2 regions of the Pseudomonas sp. NIBRBAC000502773 genome follow, and region 2 is predicted to be linked to the other one. Evidence: predicted binding sites of a transcription regulator. Region 2 holds the regulator's gene; the other holds the start of a gene.
The links. The regulator LexA, encoded in region 2, represses DNA repair genes until DNA is damaged. The targets are predictions, from matches to a motif close to CTGTNTNNNNANACAG.
Positions count from the first base shown of each region.

Region 1 (11,966 bases), 2.7 Mb from region 2:
TGGCGCTGAAGGTTGCTGGGGGAACCAGTTTGCGCGCAGCAGTGCAGTTGTCAGGGATGGCTGCGCAGTTTCCTGAGCTGGATCTGGCTGATTGCCCTTTGGGGGTATTCGGTAAGGTCGTCACGGATGCGGAGGTGCGCCCCGTACAATCGGGCGATCGCATTGAAATCTATCGGCCCCTGCTTGTGGACCCTAAAGAAGTGCGCAGGCTGCGTGCGGCCAAAGCGGCGTTGGCGAAGCGGCAGCATCCATAGGCTGGTTGAATGACAGGCAACAAAAAGCCCGGCATGCCGGGCTTTTTATATGCGCCGCAATGTTACTGCGGGCTGGTGTCCAGAGGCTGAGGCGTCGGGACAGGGACCGTTTCGACCCCGTCGACGTCTTTCTGGATCTTGTCGAGCAAGGAGCCTGGCTTGGCCGGTACTTCGGACTTCGGCTTCTCGCTTTCCTGCACAGGTGCAGTCACGTTGGTGCCGTTATCGTTGCCGAGCAGTGCTTGATCACGGCTTACGCCTGGCATGAAGTCACCCGACAGGCTGACAAGCTGGTCATTGCCATTGAAAATGACGCTGACGCGCTCCTGTTGGCGTTCACCGCCACCAGGCTGCAGGCTGTAGAGATAATCCCAGCGATCGGCGTGGAAAGTGTCGGTCAGCAGGGGGTTGCCCATGATAAACCGTACTTGCCGTCGGGTCATTCCCGGGCGTAACTGGTCTATCATGTCCTGCGTGACGACATTGCCCTGCTGGATGTCGATTTTGTAAACCCCGGGGAATGAACAACCGGCGAGTGCGAGCAGTCCCACAAAGGTGAAACTGGTTAGCAAGAGCTTGGTGTTTTGCATCGGTGGGCGACTTCCACTATCTTGGCTGGGACAACGTAAACGCCGATCATACCCGTATTAAGAGAAGCTGCGAAGCAGCATCCGCGAGAAAGCTAACCATGGTTGAAAATAGCGAACTACGCAAAGCCGGTCTTAAAGTGACTCTGCCACGAGTCAAGATTCTACAAATGCTCGATTCTGCTGAGCAGCGCCATATGAGTGCCGAGGATGTTTACAAGGCGCTGATGGAGTCTAACGAGGACGTCGGCCTGGCCACGGTTTACCGTGTACTGACCCAGTTTGAAGCCGCAGGGCTGGTGGTTCGTCATAATTTCGACGGCGGTCATGCTGTGTTCGAATTGGCTGACGGTGGTCATCACGACCACATGGTTGACCTGGATACCAATGAGGTTATCGAGTTCACCAGCCCGGCAATCGAAAAGCTCCAGCACGAAATTGCTGAGGAGCATGGTTTCGATTTGGTCGACCACAATCTTGTGTTGTACATCCGTAAGAAAAAGTAAAAAGCGACGCAGAATTGCTCTGCGAAACGATCGAAGGCGACCCTAGGGTCGCCTTCGTGCTTTCTATAATAAGGAAAAGCTCGGCTCAGGCCTTGGTGGCTACGACCATTTTCTTCGCGTGTGCCAAAGACTCTTTGGTCAGGTCGATCCCGCCGAGCATCCGTGCCACTTCTTCCACGCGCTCCGACTTATTCAGTTTGGATACTGCCGTGTGTGTCGCTTCGCTGCCTCTGACCTTGTGCACAAACAAGTGTTGATGCCCTTGGGCCGCGACTTGCGGCAAGTGAGTGACGGTCAGCACCTGGCCGCGATCCCCCAGGCGGCGCAGTAACTGACCCACAATTTCCGCCGTGGGGCCACCGATACCTACGTCTACTTCATCGAACACCAGTGTCGGTACCCGTGAGGTTTGCGCGGTAATCACTTGGATCGCCAGGCTGATTCGCGACAGCTCACCACCAGACGCCACTTTTGCCAGTGCCTTGAGCGGTTGCCCAGGGTTGGCGCTGACCAGTAGCTCTACCTGCTCCAGGCCGTAGGGCTGCAGCTCGTTGCTGGCGTTGGTACGCAACTCGATGGTAAAGCGCCCGCCCGGCATGCCCAGGCGCTGAATTTCCTGCTCGACGGCGCCAGCGAGGCTGGTGGCAGCCTGTCGGCGCAGATCGCTCAGTTCGCGGGCCTTCTCCTGATAGTGGCGGGCAAAAGAGTCGAGCTCTTCGCCCAGTCGTTCAATGGATTCGTCATTCGCGTTCAGGGTCTCGATTTCATCCAGCAGTTTCTGCTGCATGGTTGCCACTTCGGTGGGCTGGATTCGATGTTTGCGCGCCAGCGTATAGATGGTGTCCAGGCGCTCTTCTATTTCCTGCAGCCGCGCCGGGTCAGCGTCGAAATGATCAAGAAAGCGATTGAGTTCGCCGACGGCTTCTTCTACCTGGATTTGCGCACTGGTCAGCAGGGTGGTGGCTTCACTCAGTGAGCCTGAAGCGCTGTTAACACTGGACAGTCGGTTGAGGCTGGCGGTGAGTGCGTTGAGCACATTGCCGGAATCGCTCTCGCTGCATTGCTCCACCACCTGGCGGCAGATAGACAGGAGGGTTTCGGCGTTGGTGAGATTCTTGTGTTCCTGTTCCAGTTGTTCCAGCTCGGTTTCGCCAAGACCCAGGCTTTCCAGCTCTTCAAGTTGATAGCTGAGCAATTGATGGCGAGCACGTTGCTCATCGCCGGAATTGGACAGTCGCTCCAGCTCCTGTCGGGTCTGGCGCCAGCGCTGGGCAGCCAGTTGTACCTGCCGGGCAAGGTCGGTGGCGCCAGCGTACTCGTCAAGCAGGCGGCGGTGGGTGTCGGTTTTGAGCAGGGATTGGTGTTCATGCTGGCTATGGATGTCAATCAGCAGTTCACCCAGGGCCTTCAGGTCGCCAAGGGGGCAGGGGGTTCCATTGATATAGCCGCGCGAGCGGCCCTCGGCGGTGATGACTCGGCGCAGGATGCACGGGCCGTCGTTATTAAGGTCGCGCTCGACCAGCCAGGCTTCGGCTTCGGGGATGTCCGCGAGGTCGAAGGTGGCCAGAATGTCGGCCTTGTCCGCGCCGGGGCGCACCACGCCACTGTCGGCGCGGTCGCCCAGGGTCAGGCCCAGGGCGTCGAGCATGATCGACTTGCCGGCGCCGGTTTCGCCTGTGATTACGCTCATCCCGCGATCCAGTTCGAGATCCAGATGTTCAACGATGGCGTAGTTGTGTACAGACAGGTGCACGAGCATGACGGCCGCTCCCAGGCTTTAGGTCTGGTTATTTATACAGTGTTTTGTTCTGGGCTGACAATCCTGCTGCTTAGCTCAATTTGCTCGGTCATTCAGCTTTTTTAGTGCAAAGAAGAATGATCAGGCTGAAGTTGATCTGGGGCAGGCGAAAGACTTTGGTAGAGCCTGCACCCTTGAACCTGGAAATTGTGGCCCCATATACCGGAACAGAAGCGCGAGTTGAGTTCGCGCATGATTTTGAAAGGAGAAATCTATGGCTGACGAACAGACGCAGGATACGCAAACTCCGGACGCCAATTCGGCTGTCGGTGATGAACTGGCAACTCGTGTGCAAGTGCTCGAAGAGCAGTTGGCCGCTGCGCAGGATCAGTCTTTGCGTGTTGCCGCCGATCTGCAGAACGTCCGCCGCCGTGCCGAGCAGGACGTAGAAAAAGCTCACAAGTTCGGGCTGGAAAAGTTCGCGGGCGACCTGCTGCCAATTATTGACAGCCTGGAGCGTGGCCTCGAGTTGTCCAACCCGGATGACGAAAACATCCGCCCGATGCGCGAAGGGATCGAACTGACCCTGAAAATGTTTCAGGACACCCTGAAGCGTTATCAGCTGGAAGCCATTGATCCGCAAGGCGGCGAACCGTTCAATGCTGAGCTTCACCAGGCCATGGCCATGCAAGAAAGCCACGACCTCGAACCCAACAGTGTGTTGAAAGTGTTCCAGAAGGGCTATCAGCTCAACGGTCGCCTGTTACGCCCTGCAATGGTGGTAGTGAGCAAGGCTCCTGCACCCGTTGCACCTTCTATTGATGAGCAGGCTTGAAATCCGCCGCAAGGCCCCCATCTATAAGTCAAGCGTTTAAGTGCTACCGCAGTTAGCCACCACTGCTGCGGCAACCAAATTCAAGTTTCGGGAGAGTAAATCATGGGCAAAATTATCGGTATTGACCTGGGGACCACCAACTCCTGCGTCTCCGTGTTGGAAAACGGCGTTGCAAAAGTAATCGAAAACGCCGAAGGCGCGCGTACCACGCCGTCGATCATTGCTTACGCCAACGATGGTGAAATCCTGGTTGGCCAGTCGGCCAAGCGCCAGGCTGTGACCAACCCGCATAACACCCTGTACGCGGTGAAGCGCCTGATCGGTCGTAAGTTCGACGAAGAAGTCGTACAAAAAGACATCAAAATGGTCCCTTACAAGATCGCCAAGGCTGACAACGGTGACGCGTGGGTTGAAGTAAATGGCCAGAAAATGTCGCCACCGCAAATCTCGGCTGAAATCTTGAAGAAGATGAAGAAGACTGCCGAAGATTACCTGGGTGAGACAGTGACTGAGGCGGTGATCACCGTTCCAGCCTATTTCAACGACAGCCAGCGCCAGGCGACCAAAGACGCCGGCCGTATCGCGGGCCTGGATGTAAAACGTATCATCAACGAACCGACCGCAGCTGCTCTGGCTTACGGTATGGACAAGGCCAAGGGCGATCACACCGTGATCGTTTATGACCTGGGTGGCGGTACGTTCGACGTTTCCGTGATTGAGATCGCTGAAGTAGATGGCGAGCACCAGTTCGAAGTGTTGGCCACCAACGGCGACACCTTCCTGGGTGGTGAGGACTTTGACATTCGTCTGATCGACTACCTCGTTGACGAATTCAAGAAAGAAAGCGGCATGAACCTCAAGGGTGACCCGCTGGCGATGCAGCGCCTGAAAGAAGCTGCTGAGAAAGCCAAGATCGAGCTGTCTTCCGCTCAGTCGACCGACGTTAACCTGCCGTACATCACTGCAGACGCCACCGGTCCTAAGCACTTGAACGTGAAGATCTCTCGCGCCAAGTTGGAAGCGCTGGTCGAGGACCTGGTTCAACGCACCATCGAGCCATGCCGCATTGCGCTGAAAGACTCCGGTATTGATGTTGGTTCGATCAACGACGTGATCCTGGTAGGCGGTCAGACCCGTATGCCACTGGTTCAGAAGTTGGTTACCGAGTTCTTCGGCAAAGAAGCACGTAAAGACGTGAACCCGGACGAAGCGGTTGCCATGGGTGCTGCCATCCAGGGCGCGGTATTGGCTGGTGACGTGAAAGACGTGCTGCTGCTGGACGTAAGCCCGCTGACCCTGGGTATCGAAACCATGGGTGGCGTGATGACTGCGCTGATCGAGAAAAACACCACGATTCCTACCAAGAAATCCCAGGTGTTCTCGACGGCTGATGACAACCAGGGTGCTGTGACCATTCACGTGCTGCAAGGTGAGCGTAAGCAGGCTGCTCAGAATAAGTCTCTGGGCAAGTTCGACCTGGCTGAGATTCCACCAGCACCGCGTGGCGTGCCACAGATCGAAGTGACCTTCGACATCGACGCCAACGGCATTCTGCACGTAGGTGCGAAAGACAAGGCTACCGGCAAAGAGCAGAAGATCACCATCAAGGCCAACTCCGGTCTTTCTGATGAAGAAATTCAACAGATGATCCGCGATGCTGAAACCAATGCTGAAGCTGACAAGAAGTTCGAAGAGTTGGCAGGTGCCCGTAACCAGGGCGACGCACTGGTTCACTCGACACGCAAAATGATCGCTGATGCTGGCGAGAAAGTGACCGCTGAAGAGAAGGCCGCGATCGAAGCTGCTGTCGTTGCCCTGGAAGCCGCTGTTAAAGGCGACGACAAGGCTGCCATTGAAGCCAAGGTTGAAGAGTTGTCGAAAGTTTCCGCGCCAGTGGCTCAGAAAATGTACGCCGAGCAGGCTCAGCCGGCTGACGGTGCTGCTCAACAGGCAGAGCCTGAAGCTAAAGACGATGTTGTCGATGCCGAGTTCGAAGAAGTTACCGACAAGAAGTAAGTTGGTCGCCCGGTTGACCGCTATCAAGCGGTGACTGGTAGGATGTCGCCGCGCGGGAGCTTGCTCCCGCGTTGGCGTGTCTGGGGTATGCGAATTTTTACAGCATGCGACTGCGTTCGGATGTTGGCGGTGTGATCGGGGATGCTCCTGCTTTCCGAGCAATGAATACCGCGTTTTTGGCCGGGTCCCTGGCTAAAAAGTAGTAACGACCAGGATCGTTGAATTGACGTGAGTTGGGTCCGGGCCTGTATTGGGGCTCAACGAGTTTAGCCAGGCTCAGGAGGGTCTGGCTGGACGTCCTTAAGAGTGCAAAGACTTATGGCAAAGCGTGACTATTACGAAGTGTTGGGTGTGGAGCGCGGCTCCAGCGAGGCGGACCTGAAAAAGGCTTACCGTCGCCTGGCAATGAAGCACCACCCGGACCGTAATCCGGATAGCAAAGAATCCGAAGACATGTTCAAAGAGGCCAATGAGGCCTACGAATGCCTGTCTGATCCCAACAAGCGTGCGGCCTACGATCAGTATGGCCACGCGGGTGTCGACCCGAGCATGGGGGGCGGCGGTGCCGGTTTTGGCGGTCAGAACTTCTCCGATATTTTCGGCGATGTATTCAGTGACTTCTTTGGCGGTGGCCGGGGTGGTCAGCGCGGTGGTGCCCAGCGTGGCAGCGACTTGCGTTACACCCTGGAGCTGAACCTGGAAGAAGCTGTACGCGGCACCAGCGTCAATATTCGCGTACCGACGCTGGTTAACTGCAAGCCGTGTGATGGTTCGGGTGCCAAGAAAGGCTCTGCGCCGATTACTTGCCCGACGTGCGGCGGTATCGGCCAGGTCCGTATGCAGCAGGGTTTCTTCTCGGTGCAGCAGACCTGTCCGCGTTGCCATGGGCAGGGCAAGATCATTTCCGATCCGTGCGATTCCTGCCACGGCGAAGGCCGCGTCGAAGAGTACAAGACCCTGGCGGTGAAAGTGCCGGCGGGAGTCGATACCGGAGACCGTATTCGTCTGTCGGGTGAGGGTGAGGCCGGTACCCAGGGTGGTCCGACGGGCGACCTGTACGTGGTGATCAATGTGCGCGAGCACTCGATCTTCCAGCGCGACGGCAAGCACTTGTTCTGTGAAGTGCCGATCAGCTTTGTCGATGCAGCCCTGGGTGGCGAATTGGAGATTCCGACCCTGGACGGTCGGGTCAAGCTCAAGATCCCTGAGGGTACGCAGACCGGCAAGCAGTTCCGTATTCGTGGCAAGGGCGTGGCGCCGGTGCGCGGTGGCGGTGCTGGCGACTTGATGTGTCGTGTGGCCGTGGAAACTCCCGTCAATCTGGGGCGTCGTCAGCGTGAATTGCTTGAGGAATTCCGCAGTTCGCTGGAGGGCGATGACACGCATTCGCCGAAAACAACTGGCTTTTTCGAAGGCGTGAAGCGCTTCTTCGGCGACCTGTAAGGAAGTGAGTATGCGACGTATAGCCGTAATGGGCGCTGCCGGGCGCATGGGCAAGACGCTGGTCGAGGCGGTGCAGCAGCGCTCCCCGGCCTCTGGGCTGACCGCGGCGATTGTGCGTCCCGGTAGCACGTTGATCGGTGCGGATGCGGGTGAGTTGGCTTCGCTGGGGCGTATCGGTGTCTCCTTGTCAGGCAGCCTGGAGCAGGTGGCTGACGAGTTCGATGTGCTGATCGACTTCACCCTGCCGGAAGTGATGCTGAAAAACCTCGCGTTCTGCCGCAAGGCGGGCAAGGCGATGGTGATCGGCACCACGGGGTTGACTGCGCAACAGAAGCAGTTGCTTGAGGAGGCGGGTAAGGATATTCCCGTCGTCTTTGCAGCCAACTTCAGTGTCGGCGTGAATCTGTCGCTCAAGTTGCTGGACATGGCGGCGCGGGTGCTGGGGGATGAGGCGGATATCGAGATTATCGAGACGCATCACCGCCACAAGATCGATGCGCCGTCGGGTACCGCACTGCGCATGGGTGAGGCTATTGCCGACGCGCTAGGGCGTGACCTGTCCAAGGTGGCGGTTTACGGTCGAGAAGGGCATACCGGTGCGCGTGCACGTGACACCATTGGTTTTGCGACTGTCCGCGGCGGTGATGTGGTGGGCGATCACACGGTATTGTTTGCTACCGAGGGTGAACGCCTGGAAATCACGCACAAGGCTTCCAGCCGTATGACATTCGCCAAAGGCGCGGTGCGTGCCGCGTTGTGGTTGGAAGGTCGCGAGCCTGGTCTGTACGACATGCGCGATGTGTTGGATCTGCACTAATCAGTAGCTAAAACGGGGCCTCAGGATTATCCTAAGGCCCCGTTTTTACCCGCTAAGCGACGTCCTGTCGCATTCTCCTGCCTTTAAGGCTCATTAGCGGTGGACCAAAAAAGCCTTTTTCTGTAAGCTACAGCTTTAGTGTGTCCACTAAAAGCGCGCAGAATAATTCAGTGAAGAAGCGGGGTGACGTGTCCATACGTCACTCCGCTTTTTTACAACCTGCGATCGCCCTTTCAGGCTTTATTTACGGGAGGTCTTCTTGACTAAGCCAGCCATACTCGCCCTTGCTGATGGCAGCATTTTTCGCGGCGAAGCCATTGGAGCCGACGGTCAAACCGTTGGAGAGGTGGTGTTTAACACCGCCATGACCGGCTATCAGGAAATCCTTACCGATCCTTCCTACGCCCAACAGATCGTTACCCTGACCTATCCGCACATCGGCAATACCGGTACTACGCCGGAAGACGTTGAGTCTGATCGTGTCTGGTCGGCGGGTCTGGTCATTCGTGATCTGCCACTGGTTGCGAGCAACTGGCGTAACACGATGTCGCTGTCCGATTACCTGAAAGCCAACAACGTTGTGGCGATCGCCGGTATCGATACGCGCCGCCTGACGCGCATCTTGCGTGAAAAGGGCTCGCAGAACGGCTGCATCATGGTCGGTGACAATATTTCCGAAGCTGCGGCAATTGCAGCAGCGCAAGGCTTCCCTGGCCTGAAAGGCATGGACCTGGCGAAAGTCGTCAGCACCAAGGAGCAGTACGAGTGGCGCTCCACCGTCTGGGACTTGAAGACCGACAGCCACGAGACTATCGAAGCGGCTGACCTGCCGTATCACGTGGTCGCATACGACTACGGCGTCAAGTACAACATCCTACGTATGCTGGTCGAGCGTGGGTGCCGCGTGACCGTGGTGCCGGCGCAAACGCCTGCCAGCGACGTGCTGGCCCTGCAACCTGACGGCGTGTTCCTGTCCAACGGCCCGGGTGATCCGGAGCCTTGTGACTACGCCATCCAGGCCATCAAGGAAGTGCTGGAAACCGACATTCCGGTATTTGGTATCTGCCTCGGTCACCAACTGCTGGCGCTGGCCTCCGGCGCCAAGACCCTGAAAATGGGTCATGGTCATCACGGCGCCAACCACCCCGTGCAAGACCTGGACACCGGCGTTGTGATGATCACCAGCCAGAACCACGGTTTTGCGGTGGATGAAGCGACCTTGCCGAGCAATGTCCGCGCGATTCACAAGTCGTTGTTCGACGGTTCCCTGCAGGGTATCGAACGTACTGACAAGAGCGCGTTCAGCTTCCAGGGCCACCCTGAAGCAAGCCCGGGCCCGAACGACGTAGCGCCGCTGTTCGACCGTTTCATCAATGAGATGGCCAAGCGACGCTGACTGAGCGGCCCGCGGGCGGCCCCTACCTCGGTGGCCCCCGTAGGCTCTTCGAAGATTGTTCAAGACGGCTTGCCGACTGACCTGCGGATTTGAGTGACAAACCCATGCCAAAACGTACAGACATAAAAAGCATCCTGATTCTCGGCGCTGGCCCGATCGTTATCGGCCAGGCCTGCGAATTCGACTACTCCGGCGCCCAGGCCTGTAAAGCCCTGCGCGAAGAGGGTTACCGCGTCATCCTGGTGAACTCCAACCCGGCCACCATCATGACCGATCCGGACATGGCCGACGCTACCTACATCGAGCCGATCAAGTGGCAGACGGTTGCCAAGATCATCGAGAAAGAGCGTCCGGACGCACTGCTGCCGACCATGGGCGGCCAGACTGCATTGAACTGCGCCCTGGACCTGGAGCGCGAAGGCGTCCTGGAAAAATTCGGCGTAGAGATGATCGGCGCCAACGCCGACACCATCGACAAGGCTGAAGACCGTTCGCGCTTCGACAAGGCCATGAAGTCCATCGGCCTTGACTGCCCGCGCTCCGGTATCGCCCATAGCATGGAGGAGGCCAACGCAGTTCTCGAAAAGCTCGGCTTCCCGTGCATTATCCGTCCGTCCTTCACCATGGGCGGCACCGGTGGTGGCATTGCCTACAACCGTGAAGAGTTCGAAGAAATCTGCGCCCGTGGCCTGGATCTGTCTCCGACCAAAGAGCTGCTGATCGACGAATCCCTGATTGGCTGGAAAGAGTATGAGATGGAGGTTGTCCGCGACAAAAAGGACAATTGCATCATCGTCTGCTCCATCGAAAACTTCGACCCGATGGGTGTGCACACCGGTGACTCGATCACCGTTGCTCCGGCGCAGACCCTGACGGACAAGGAATACCAGATCATGCGTAACGCCTCGTTGGCGGTATTGCGTGAGATCGGCGTTGAAACCGGTGGCTCCAACGTTCAGTTCGGCATCTGCCCGGACACAGGCCGCATGGTCGTGATCGAGATGAACCCGCGTGTATCGCGTTCTTCGGCGCTGGCATCGAAAGCGACCGGCTTCCCGATTGCGCGTATCGCCGCCAAGCTGGCTATCGGTTACACCCTGGACGAGCTGCAAAACGAAATCACGGGCGGCGCTACGCCGGCGTCCTTCGAACCGTCCATCGACTATGTCGTGACCAAGCTGCCACGCTTTGCCTTCGAGAAGTTCGCCAAGGCCGACGCGCGCCTGACCACTCAGATGAAGTCGGTGGGTGAGGTCATGGCCATCGGTAGGACGTTCCAGGAATCCCTGCAGAAAGCCCTGCGAGGCCTGGAAGTGGGCGTTTGCGGCCTGGACGAGAAGCTCGACCTGAGCAATCCGGAAAGCATGAGCATCCTCAAGCGCGAGCTGACCGTGCCGGGCGCCGAGCGTATCTGGTATGTGGCTGATGCCTTCCGCGCCGGCATGACTGTCGAAGACGTCTTCGGCATGAACATGATCGATCCGTGGTTCCTGGTGCAGATCGAAGACCTGATCAAGGAAGAAGAGAAGGTCAAGACCCTGGGGCTGGCCAGCATCGACCGCGACATGATGTTCCGCCTCAAGCGCAAAGGCTTCTCCGACCAGCGCCTGGCCAAGCTGCTGGGTGTGACCGAGAAGAACCTGCGCACGCATCGCCACAAGCTGGAGATCTTCCCGGTCTACAAGCGCGTTGACACCTGTGCCGCCGAGTTCGCCACCGACACTGCGTACCTGTACTCCACCTACGAGGAAGAGTGCGAGGCTGCGCCGTCGGGCCGCGACAAGATTATCATCCTGGGCGGTGGTCCGAACCGTATCGGCCAGGGTATCGAATTCGACTATTGCTGCGTACACGCCGCCCTCGCGCTGCGCGAAGACGGGTACGAGACCATCATGGTCAACTGCAACCCGGAAACTGTTTCCACTGACTACGACACTTCCGACCGCCTGTACTTCGAGCCGGTAACGTTGGAAGACGTGTTGGAAATCTGTCGCGTCGAGAAGCCCAAAGGCGTGATCGTCCAGTACGGCGGCCAGACCCCGCTGAAACTGGCGCGTGCCCTTGAGGCTGCCGGCGTGCCAATCATCGGCACGAGCCCTGACGCCATCGACCGTGCCGAAGACCGTGAGCGCTTCCAGCAAATGGTTGAGCGCCTGAACCTGCGTCAGCCGCCAAACGCTACCGTGCGCAGCGAAGACGAGGCCATCCGTGCTGCCAGCAAGATCGGCTACCCGCTGGTGGTGCGTCCGTCCTACGTACTGGGCGGCCGGGCGATGGAAATCGTCTACGAAGAAGAAGAGCTCAAGCGTTACCTGCGTGATGCGGTAAAAGTGTCCAACGACAGCCCGGTGCTGCTGGACCACTTCCTCAACTG
Region 1 is NZ_CP041189.1:2,368,348-2,380,313, reverse strand. It holds gene NIBR502773_RS10950 (RnfH family protein) at 1-254, shown strand, start outside; gene NIBR502773_RS10945 (outer membrane protein assembly factor BamE) at 317-844, opposite strand; gene fur (ferric iron uptake transcriptional regulator) at 943-1,347, shown strand; gene recN (DNA repair protein RecN) at 1,433-3,106, opposite strand; gene grpE (nucleotide exchange factor GrpE) at 3,360-3,920, shown strand; gene dnaK (molecular chaperone DnaK) at 4,023-5,936, shown strand; gene dnaJ (molecular chaperone DnaJ) at 6,255-7,379, shown strand; gene dapB (4-hydroxy-tetrahydrodipicolinate reductase) at 7,390-8,196, shown strand; gene carA (glutamine-hydrolyzing carbamoyl-phosphate synthase small subunit) at 8,456-9,592, shown strand; gene carB (carbamoyl-phosphate synthase large subunit) at 9,697-11,966, shown strand, end outside.
Region 1: recN (DNA repair protein RecN) is a predicted target of LexA. The motif match lies at 3,131-3,146, and genes of this name have one in related genera.

Region 2 (11,966 bases):
CCCGCTGTTCGGCCAGCGCGTGATGCAGCGTCGCCGCCGTGAAAAACGCGCCGACGCCAACAACGACGCGGTGATCAAAAACCTCACGGAACTGCGCGAAGGCGCGCCGGTGGTGCATATCGACCACGGTGTCGGCCGCTACCTGGGCCTGCAGACCCTGGAGATCGACAACCAGGCCGCCGAATTCCTCACCATGGAATACGCCGAGGGCGCCAAGCTCTACGTGCCGGTGGCCAACCTGCACCTGATCGCCCGCTACACCGGCAGCGACGACGCCCTGGCGCCGTTGCACCGCCTGGGTTCCGAGACCTGGCAGAAAGCCAAGCGCAAGGCCGCCGAACAGGTGCGCGATGTCGCCGCCGAACTGCTCGACATCTATGCCCGTCGTGCGGCGCGCGAAGGGTATGCCTTCGCCGACCCGAAGGCCGACTACGCCACCTTCAGTGCCGGCTTCGCCTTCGAAGAAACCCCGGACCAGCAGACCACCATCGAAGCGGTGCGCGCCGACATGCTCGCGCCCAAGCCGATGGACCGCCTGGTGTGCGGCGACGTGGGCTTCGGCAAGACCGAAGTGGCCATGCGCGCAGCCTTTATTGCGGTACACGGCGGCAAGCAAGTGGCGATCCTGGTGCCGACTACCCTGCTCGCCCAGCAACACTACAACAGCTTCCGCGACCGCTTTGCCGACTGGCCGGTGACCGTGGAAGTGATGAGCCGCTTCAAGTCCGCCAAGGAGGTGAATGCCGCCGTCGCCGACCTCGCCGAAGGCAAGATCGACATCGTGATCGGCACGCACAAGCTGCTGTCGGACGATGTAAAGATCAAGAACCTGGGCCTGGTGATCATCGACGAAGAACACCGCTTCGGTGTGCGTCAGAAAGAACAGCTCAAGGCCCTGCGCAGCGAAGTCGACATTCTTACCCTCACCGCCACGCCGATTCCGCGCACGCTGAACATGGCGGTGTCGGGCATGCGCGACCTGTCGATCATCGCCACGCCGCCGGCGCGGCGCCTGTCGGTGCGCACGTTCGTGATGGAGCAGAACAAAAGCACAGTCAAGGAAGCGCTGCTGCGGGAATTGCTGCGCGGCGGCCAGGTGTACTACCTGCACAACGACGTAAAAACCATCGAGAAATGCGCCGCCGACCTCGCCGAACTGGTGCCGGAAGCACGCATCGCCATCGGCCACGGGCAGATGCGCGAACGCGATCTCGAACAGGTGATGAGCGACTTCTACCACAAGCGCTTCAACGTGCTGATCGCCTCGACCATCATCGAGACCGGCATCGACGTGCCTAGCGCCAACACCATCATCATCGAGCGGGCGGACAAGTTCGGCCTGGCCCAGCTGCATCAGCTGCGCGGCCGGGTTGGGCGCAGTCACCACCAGGCGTATGCCTACCTGCTGACGCCGCCCCGCCAGCAGATCACCGGGGACGCCGAAAAGCGCCTGGAAGCGATCGCCAACACCCAGGACCTGGGCGCCGGTTTTGTGCTGGCCACCAACGACCTGGAAATCCGCGGTGCCGGCGAACTGCTGGGCGATGGCCAGAGCGGGCAGATCCAGGCCGTCGGCTTCACCCTGTATATGGAGATGCTCGAACGCGCGGTGAAAGCCATCCGCAAGGGCGAGCAGCCGAACCTCGACCAGCCCCTGGGCGGCGGTCCGGAAATCAACCTGCGCTTGCCGGCGTTGATCCCCGAAGACTACCTGCCGGATGTGCATGCACGGTTGATCCTGTACAAGCGCATCGCCTCGGCCACCGACGAAGAGGGCCTCAAGGACCTGCAGGTGGAGATGATCGACCGCTTCGGCCTGCTGCCCGAGCCGACCAAGAACCTGGTGCGCCTGACCCTGCTCAAATTGCAGGCCGAGCAGCTTGGGATCAAGAAAGTCGACGCCGGGCCGCAAGGCGGGCGTATCGAGTTCGAAGCGCAGACACCGGTGGACCCACTGGTGCTGATCAAGCTGATCCAGGGCCAGCCCAATCGCTACAAGTTCGAAGGGGCTACGCTGTTCAAGTTCATGGTGCCGATGGAACGTGCCGAAGAACGCTTTAATACATTGGAGGCGTTGTTCGAGCGCCTCATCCCGAAATCTGCTTGAAGGACGCCCCAATGCGCCTGTTCCGCATTCTGAGCCTGTTGTTGGTGGTACTCGCGCCTTCGGCATTTGCCGACAGTCCGTACCAGGTGGAAATGATCCTGGTACGCCAGAACGCGGAGCCGGCGCTCAACAGCCGCGCGGCGCCGGAAAACTGGGATGAGGGCGCCCAGCGGTTGGGCGACAGGCTGAGCCCGCCGCGCCTGAACAATATCGTCGACAAACTCAACGCCGATAACAGCTTCACCGTGCTGGCGCACAAGGCCTGGGAACAGAACCTCGGCGAGCAGCCGGTCAGGATCGCGATCACCGACGGCCAGGAGCAGTTCGGCCAGTTCCCCATCGAAGGGGTGTTGAGCCTGCAACTGGGGCGCTTCACGGATATCGATGCGGACTTCTGGCTCAACACGTTCGACAGCAACGGCAGTGTGGTGGCCAGCGAACACCTGAGCCAGAAAGACGTGCGCACCAAGAACAACCAGCTCAACTACCTGGACGGCGGCCACCTGGCACTGCTGATCAAGATCACGTCGCTGACCGCCAAGCCACCCAGCGCACCCCCGCCCGACATTCAGGACTGATCCAGCGCCATGCCCCTGACGTCGCCGTTGACCAAACCCCTGGCCCCTTCGTGGGCCAATCGCTTCAAAGAGCAAAGCCTGGAGCGCGGGCGACGCTACGCCCTGGAGAACCGCGTGCGCATCGTCGAATCCGGCGACAGCACCATCGTCGCCAGTTGCGAAGGCTCGGGGGGCAACGTTTACCGGCAGACCATCTCATTGCGCGAATCGGCCAAGGGCGCGCTGATCCTGGTGGACAGCCGCTGTACCTGCCCGGTGCACACCAACTGCAAACACATCGCCGCGGTGCTGCTCAAGGTCCAGGAAACCCTGGCCTACCCGGCGGCCGCCCAGGATGCCGAGTTGCTGGAAAAACTCCAGGCCGTGCTGGATAACCGCGTGGTGTTGCCGCAGGTGGTGATGGAGGATGTGGTGCCCGTGCCGCGCCTGTGGCTGGCCAGCGTCGAGTTCAGCGCGTTTGAACCGCGCAACGGCAAGATGCAACGCTATATCCAGCACCGTGCGGCGCTGTCGTTCAACTACCTGGGCAACTATGTCAGCGGGCAGAAGAACGCCGACATCATCGTGCGCCAGGAAACCCAGAGCCTGCGCATCAAGCGCCATCCCGAGCTGGAGCAGCCCTATCGCGAACAACTGCGCCTGCTCGGTTTCAAGATCGCCACGCGCCAGAGCAAGGCCTTGCCGGAAAGCGCCGGCGAGCTGTTCGAGATGGTCAATGACAGCGCCTGGCTGAACTTCACCCTCAATGCCTCGCCGACCCTGCGGGCCGAGGGTTGGGAGCTGCAGATCGATGATGACTTCGGGTTTGACCTGAGCGCGGTCGACGACTGGTACGCCACCGTCGATGAAGGCCCCGAGCGCGACTGGTTCGACCTGGAACTGGGGATTATCGTCAACGGTGAGCGCCTGAGCCTGCTGCCGATCCTGCTCAACCTGATGCGCTCCCACACCGAGATCCTCAACCCGGAAAAACTTGCGCGGCGCCGGGATGACGAGCTGATCCTGGTGAATATCCCCGGCCTGCCCAATGGCGGTCATGGCCCGCTGCAAGTGGCCCTGCCCTACGGCCGCCTGAAACCGGTACTGGCCACCCTCGGCGAGTTTTACCTGCAGGAGCCCGGCACCACCGCGCTGCGCCTGGCCAAGGCCGATGCGATTCGCCTCAATCCGCTGGAAGACCTGCCCCTGCAATGGGAGGGCGGCGAGAAGATCCGCAACTTTGCCCAGCGCCTGCGGGACATCAAGGACTTCACCTGTGTGGCGCCCGAAGGCCTGAACGCGACCTTGCGACCTTATCAACTGGAAGGGTTGAGCTGGATGCAGTCGCTGCGCCAACTGGAGGTGGGCGGCATTCTTGCGGATGACATGGGCCTGGGCAAAACCCTGCAGACCCTCGCGCATATCCTCAGTGAAAAGATCGCCGGGCGTCTGGACCGGCCGTGCATGGTGGTGATGCCCACCAGCCTGATCCCCAACTGGCTGGACGAAGCGGCGCACTTCACCCCGCAACTCAAGGTGCTGGCGCTGTACGGTGCCACGCGCAAAAAACACTTCGCCAGCCTGCAGGACTACGACCTGCTGTTAACCACCTACGCGCTGCTGCCCAAGGACATCGAACACCTGGCCGCCCTGCCCTTGCATGTGCTGATCCTCGATGAAGCCCAGTACATCAAGAACCCTTCCAGCAAGGCTGCCCAGGCCGCGCGCGAGCTGAATGCCCGGCAGCGCCTGTGCCTGAGCGGTACACCGCTGGAAAACCACCTGGGCGAGTTGTGGTCGCTGTTCCACTTCCTGCTGCCGGGCTGGCTGGGCGACGTCAAAAGCTTCAACCGCGACTACCGCGTCCCCATCGAAAAGCGCGCCAGCGAGGTACGACTGCAGCACCTCAACGGTCGGATCAAACCCTTCCTGCTGCGCCGCACCAAGGAACAGGTGGCCACGGAGCTGCCGCCCAAGACCGAGATCATTCATTGGGTCGACCTCAATGAGGCCCAGCGCGATGTGTACGAGACCATGCGCCTGGCCATGGACAAAAAGGTCCGCGACGAAATCACCCGCAAAGGCGTGGCACGCAGCCAGATCATCATCCTTGAAGCACTGCTGAAGCTACGCCAGGTGTGCTGCGATCTGCGCCTGGTCAACGATGCGACCCTGCCCACCCGCGGCAGCAGCTCGGGCAAGCTCGACAGCCTGATGGAAATGCTCGAAGAGCTGTTTGAGGAAGGCCGCCGGATCCTGTTGTTTTCCCAGTTCACCTCGATGTTGAGCCTGATCGAAGTGGAGCTGAAAAAGCGCGGTGTCGCTTACGCCCTGTTGACGGGCCAGACCCGCGACCGGCGCACACCGGTGAAGGATTTCCAGAGCGGCAAGTTGCAGATTTTCCTGATCAGCCTGAAGGCCGGTGGCGTGGGCCTGAACCTGACCGAAGCCGACACCGTGATTCACTACGACCCTTGGTGGAACCCGGCCACCGAGAACCAGGCCACCGACCGTGCATACCGCATCGGCCAGGAGAAGCCGGTGTTCGTCTATAAGATGATTGCGCGGGGCACGGTGGAGGAGAAAATCCAGCACCTGCAGAAGGAAAAATCCGACCTGGCAGCGGGCGTGCTGGATGGGCGTACGACGGGGGATTGGCAGTTGGGCAACGACGATATCGAGGCGTTGTTTGCGCCGTTGCCCAATAAGCAGGAAAAGCGCTAGATCAGCTGTGCATCCCGCAAAGCGCCCAGTGCGGTGAGCCAGCGCGGATCCTGCTTGTAGTCAGTCGAAGCAATCGCCTGCCCACGCATACGCGCGATGCGCGCCGACGGCGTGACCTTCATGCGCTGCGCCGCACTCAGCGCCAACTCAGCCGCCGCACGATCGTTGCACACCAGCCCCATGTCGCAACCGGCGGTCAGCGCCGCCTCGATCCGACTGGCCGCGTCGCCGACCACATGGGCACCGGCCATCGACAGGTCATCGCTGAAAATCACCCCATCGAACTGCAACTCGCCGCGCAGGATGTCCTGCAACCAGCGACGTGAGAAGCCGGCAGGCTGCGCATCCACCTGCGGGTAGATAACATGCGCCGGCATCACTGCCGCCAACTGCTTGCTCAGGCGTGCGAAAGGCACCAGGTCATTAGCGCGAATCTGTTCCAGGCTGCGTTCGTCGTTGGGAATCGCGACGTGGGAATCGGCCTCGGCCCAGCCATGGCCCGGGAAGTGTTTACCGGTGGCGGCCATGCCGGCGCTGTTCATGCCTCGGATAAAGGCACCGGCGAGCACGGCGGCGCGCTCGGGATCACCCTCGAAGGAACGGGTGCCGACCACGGCGCTGCGCTGGTAGTCCAGGTCCAGTACCGGGGCGAAGCTCAGGTCGAGACCGACCGCCAGTACTTCGGTGGCCATGATCCAGCCGCACTGCTCGGCCAGGTACTCGGCGTTGGGGTTGTCCGCCAACGCGCGCATGGCCGGCAGGCGCACAAAGCCTTGGCGCAGGCGCTGGACACGACCGCCTTCCTGGTCGACCGCCAGCAGCAGGTCCGGGCGCACCGCACGAATCGCCGCGCTCAACTCCCGCACCTGCCGTGGGTGCTCGATATTGCGCGCAAAAATGATCAGGCCACCGACTTCAGGCTGGCGCAACAGGTGGCGGTCCTCGGCCGTCAGCCAAGTACCGGCCACGTCGACCATCAAAGAACCTTGCAGGGCAGCAGTCATAAACCTTCCTTAAATAACGCACACAACCCGTTGACCCCACCAGGCGCAGTGAGGACAACAGGTTGCGAGTAAATAGCTGAATTCGGCATGGGCAGCTAGCTTAGCGGATGCAAGCGGCCGCGCACACCCGGAGCGGTCAAACCTTGGCGGCAGCTGGCGTGGATTTGCTGCGCGGGCGCAATTGGGCGGCAGCCATGGCCGGGTCGGTCACGCCGGTTTCAGCGCGCATGCCGGCGGCAAGGAATGGCACCATCAGGCGCATGACCTGCTCAATGGAAGTGTTTACGCCGAAATCGGTCTCGGCAATCGCACGCAACGCCTTGATCCCGGACATGCTGAATGCGGCCGCACCGAGCATGAAGTGCACGCGCCAGAACAGTTCGATCGGCGGAATACGCGGGGAGGCTTCGTTGACCAGCAACATATAGCGGCGGAATACCTTGCCGTACATGTCTTCCAGGTAACGGCGCAAGTGGCCCTGGCTCTGGCTGAATGCCAGGCCCAACAGGCGCATGAAGATCGACAGGTCATTACCGCTGCGTGGCTGAACCACCAGCGCCTGTTCCACGAGCATTTCCAGCAGGTCTTCCAGGGTCGGCTTGTGGTCGGCCTTGGCCTGGCGGCGCTCGAGTTCACGGTCCAGGCTGGCACAGAACGGCCCCAGGAAGCGCGAGAATACCGCCTGGATCAGGGCCTTTTTCGAGCCGAAATGGTAGTTCACTGCAGCGAGATTGACCCCGGCTTTGCTGGTGATCAGCCGCAATGAAGTTTCAGCAAATCCTTTTTCCGCGAACAATTGCTCGGCAGCATCGAGAATGCGTTCAACGGTTTCCGACTGGGCCATGGATACTCCGCCTGACAAACACTTGTTTGAAACATACGTTTCAGGGTGTGTCTTGTCAAGCCTGCAAGTTCGCTTTCCGGCCGGGCAGTCATCTATTTCATCGCTATTTAATCACATACTCCCAGGTCTGTAGGCAGCGCTATCTCTGCCTTGTAGGACACTTGACGAATGACCGTCCAGCGGAGCCGCAGAAAAGGATGATTGCCAAGCGCAGTTCACTGTATATAATCCCAGTCACTGTATAAAAAGACAGAGCGATCAACATGCTAAAACTGACGCCACGCCAAGCTGAGATTCTGGCTTTTATCAAGCGCTGCCTCGATGACAACGGCTACCCGCCGACACGAGCCGAAATTGCGCTGGAACTGGGGTTCAAGTCCCCCAACGCCGCCGAAGAACACCTCAAGGCCCTCGCTCGCAAAGGCGCGATCGAGATGACTCCCGGTGCTTCACGGGGTATTCGCATCCCTGGCTTCGAAGCCAAGGCCGACGAATCGACACTGCCGATCATCGGTCGCGTCGCCGCCGGTGCGCCCATCCTGGCGCAGCAGCACGTCGAGGAATCCTGCAACATCAACCCGACCTTCTTCCACCCTCGCGCCGACTACCTGTTACGGGTGCACGGCATGAGCATGAAGGACGTGGGTATCTTCGATGGCGACCTGCTGGCCGTCCACACCACCCGCGAAGCCCGTAACGGCCAGATCGTCGTCGCCCGTATTGGCGATGAAGTCACTGTCAAACGCTTCAAGCGCGAAGGCAGCAAGGTCTGGCTCCTGGCCGAGAACCCTGAGTTCGCCCCGATTGAAGTGAACCTGAAAGATCAGGACCTGGTGATCGAAGGCCTGAGCGTCGGCGTCATTCGCCGCTAAAGGAGGCATCATGCAGCTCGTGCACACCCCCCAACACACACAACTGTCGCTGTTCGAGGCCTTTATGGCCCAACCCCTTGCGCCCATCCTCAAGGAAACGGTCGAGGCGCCCTGGGGCGCCGAACCTGAGGCGTTCAGTGAACTGTCGTTGCGCGGTGCGGCTGGGAGCTGCCTGAGCCTGCTGGCGCCGATCCTTCGTGAACTGAGCGAGGAACAGGATGCACGCTGGTTGACGCTGATTGCCCCGCCCGCCAGCCTGACCCAGGCCTGGCTGCGGGATGCCGGCCTCAATCGCGAGCGCATCCTGTTGCTGCAACCCCGCGGTGCGCAAAGTGCTCAGCAGTTGACCTGTGAAGCCTTGCGCCTGGGTCGTAGCCACACCGTGGTGAGCTGGCTCAACCCGCTGAATGCCACTGCCAAGGCACAGCTGATCAGCGCAGCGCGTACCGGCGATGCACAGAGCTTGAATATTCGATTGGGTTAATTCTGTGTGCCGCAGGCTATCCATTTGAAGGAGCCTGTTGTGGTGAGCGGGCTTGCCACAACAGCGAACCCACTTGCCACACTCAGTGAAGAACGCGCGGGCCGTCTTCTTTCTCGGGCTCGCCTTCTGCCAGACGACCTGCCATCTGCACACCAACGCTCAACATGGCTTTTGCCACTTCCACGTGCTGGCCCTGCAGGAACACCTTGGCGTCCTCGGAAAAATCCAGGATAACCAGAGAACCTTCGTCCTCAGCCCGGCGCAGCTCGATTCGGCCGTCAGGCAACTCAACAATTTCCAGAAAGGACGTCGGCATAAAAGTCTGTTCTCCACGAAAGGCCGGGATTATATCAGTCATCCGCCCGGCCTCGCTGAGGATCTGAAGAGGTTTCTTTACGGCTTGATGAACGGTGCCATGTGAATCCGACTAACGTTCAGCACTCGTTCAAACCTTCACGAAAGCGCAATGCCATCTTTTTCAGCGCCTGACGCCAGCCTTCCAACTCTTCGCGACTCAGTGGCTCGGGCTCTTCCTCTTCCAGCGCCACCGCAACGATCAAGGGCTGGGTTACATCGCCCTTGGGCACATGGGGAACCCGGGGCGGCTGAAACATATCCGCATGGGCCTTAAGCAGACGCGCGACCCAGCTATCAGGGCTCTGCGCCATTTCCACCAGCTCGGCCAGCTCAGGGATCGCCATGCTTTCCAGCACCTCACGATTCATGATCATTTCCGCACGGGGCGAACCGGCCTGGGGCAAGCGGTAGAACCCGGCGATCTCATGACACAAGCCCAGTAACGCACCATACAGGTGGAACAACGCGGCTTCACGCCCGGCCTGGACCAGCGCAATCGCGTTCATCTCCTTCCCCTCCTCGGCACGGCCAAGGGCTTCCAGGGACAAACCCGCAAAATAAATTTTCTGATTGGTACGGGTATAGAGCTCGTTGGCCATAACGGCAATCTCCACAACGAATAAGCGTGATGCTGGCTATGTAGGAGCGAGCTTGCTCGCGAAAAACTTCAGAGCACCGTTCGGCGCCAGGTTTTTCGCGTAATCGTTAACAACCTTCGCGAGCGAGGACCAGGCGCCCTCCTCGTTCCCACAGCAAGCAAAAGCCGTCTATACAGACGGCTTCTAACGTTAACAGACTAGCGGATCAAGCGCCCTGGCGCTTGTCCTCGACCTTCCACTTGCCACCGTCGTAGAACGCTTTCCAGCCGGTAGGCTTGCCATCCACTTCGGTCTGCACGTACTGCTCCTTGGTCTTGCGGCTATAGCGGATCACGGCTGGGCGACCATCCGGGTCCTTCTTCGGCGCTTCACACAGGAAGTGGTACTTCGGATCGATCTCGTCCTTGTGCGGCACGATCTCCAGCACCAACGGCGCTCGAGTCTCGCGGTTTTTCGGGAACTGGCTGGCCGCCAGGAACAGGCCCGAGGCGCCGTCACGCAGGATGTAGGTGTCGTTGACCTTCTCGCACTTGAGTTCCGGCATCTTCACCGGGTCCATCTTCGGCGGCGCCGCGTCACCGCTTTTCAGCAGTTTGCGCGTGTTCTTGCAGGTCGGGTTGGTGCAACCGAAGAACTTGCCGAAGCGGCCGGTCTTGAGCTGCATCTCGCTGCCGCACTTGTCGCATTCCAGGCTCGGGCCTTCATAACCCTTGATGCGGTAGCTGCCCTCTTCGATCTCGTAGCCGTCGCAATCCGGGTTGTTACCGCAGATGTGCAGCTTGTGCTTCTCGTCCAGCAGGTAGGCGTCCATCGCCGTACTGCAGATCGGGCAGCGGTGCTTGCCACGCAGTACCAGCGACTCGGATTCACCCTCGTCGTCGGCGGCGATTTCATCGCCCGGCACCAGGTTGACGGTGGCCTTGCAGCGTTCTTTCGGTGGCAGGCTGTAGCCCGAGCAACCGAGGAACACGCCGGTGGATGCGGTACGAATCTGCATCGGACGGCCACAGGTCAGGCACGGAATGTCGGTCATCACCGGCTGGTTGGCACGCATGCCGCTCTCGGGGCTTTCGGCCACTTCGAGTTTTTTCTTGAAGTCGCCGTAGAACTCGTCGAGCACGTTTTTCCAGTCGCGCTCGCCCTGGGCCACGTCATCGAGGTTCTCTTCCATACCGGCGGTAAAGCCGTAGTCCATCAGGTTGGAAAAGCTCTCGGACAGGCGCTCGGTAACGATATCGCCCATCTTTTCCGAATAGAAACGACGGTTGTGCAGCGCGACGTAACCACGGTCCTGGATGGTGGAGATGATCGCCGCGTAGGTCGAAGGACGACCAATACCGCGTTTCTCCATCTCTTTCACCAGGCTGGCTTCCGAATAACGCGCCGGCGGCTTGGTGAAGTGCTGGGACGGGTCGAGCCTGATCAGCTTCAACGTGTCGCCCTGGGCCATGTCCGGCAGCACATCGTCATCGCCAGGCTTGGCGATCTGCGGCATCACCCGGGTGTAGCCGTCGAACTTGAGGATACGGCCCTTGGCGCGCAGCTCGAAGTCCCCGGCGCCGACACTGACGGTAGTGGACAGGTATTGCGCCGGCAGCATCTGGCAAGCCAGGAACTGGCGCCAGATCAGCTCGTAGAGGCGCTCAGCATCGCGCTCCATGCCACTCAGCTTGCTTGGCTCGGTGTTGGCATCGGAAGGACGAATCGCTTCGTGAGCCTCCTGGGCGCCTTCTTTGCTGCTGTAGACGTTCGGCTTCTCCGGCAGGTACTTCTTGCCGAATTCGCTTTCAATATAGGTACGCGCCATGGCCACCGCGTCTTGCGACAGGTTGGTGGAGTCGGTACGCATATAAGTGATGTAGCCGGCTTCGTACAGACGCTGGGCCATCATCATGGTTTTCTTCACCCCGAAGCCCAGGCGGTTACTTGCGGCCTGTTGCAGGGTGGAGGTGATGAACGGCGCCGACGGCTTGCTGCTGGTCGGTTTGTCTTCACGCTTGACGATGCTGTAGCTGGAGGCCTTGAGCTTTTCCAGCGCGGCCATGGCCTGGGCTTCGTTCAGCGGCTTGAACGCCTCGCCTTTCTCACGGGCCACTTCGAAGCGCACGTTGGCGCCCTTGGCGGTGCCCAGGTCAGCGTGGACTTCCCAGTATTCCTCGGGGTTGAACGCACGGATCTCACGTTCGCGCTCCACCACCAGCTTGACCGCTACCGATTGCACACGGCCGGCGGACAGGCCACGGGCGATCTTGGCCCACAGCAGCGGCGAGACCATGTAACCCACGACGCGGTCGAGGAAACGACGGGCCTGCTGGGCGTTGACGCGATCGATGTCCAGCTCGCCCGGCTTGGAGAAGGCTTCCTGGATGGCTTTCTTGGTGATTTCGTTGAACACCACACGCTTGTAGCGGCTGTCAT
Region 2 is NZ_CP041189.1:5,023,988-5,035,953, reverse strand. It holds gene mfd (transcription-repair coupling factor) at 1-2,107, shown strand, start outside; gene NIBR502773_RS23300 (CsiV family protein) at 2,119-2,685, shown strand; gene NIBR502773_RS23295 (DEAD/DEAH box helicase) at 2,695-5,388, shown strand; gene nagZ (beta-N-acetylhexosaminidase) at 5,385-6,392, opposite strand; gene NIBR502773_RS23285 (TetR/AcrR family transcriptional regulator) at 6,529-7,236, opposite strand; gene lexA (transcriptional repressor LexA) at 7,500-8,108, shown strand; gene sulA (SOS-induced cell division inhibitor SulA) at 8,119-8,592, shown strand; gene NIBR502773_RS23270 (hypothetical protein) at 8,675-8,908, opposite strand; gene NIBR502773_RS23265 (DUF6586 family protein) at 9,027-9,548, opposite strand; partial or broken gene NIBR502773_RS31370 (outer membrane lipoprotein carrier protein LolA) at 9,588-9,668, opposite strand; gene topA (type I DNA topoisomerase) at 9,754-11,966, opposite strand, start outside.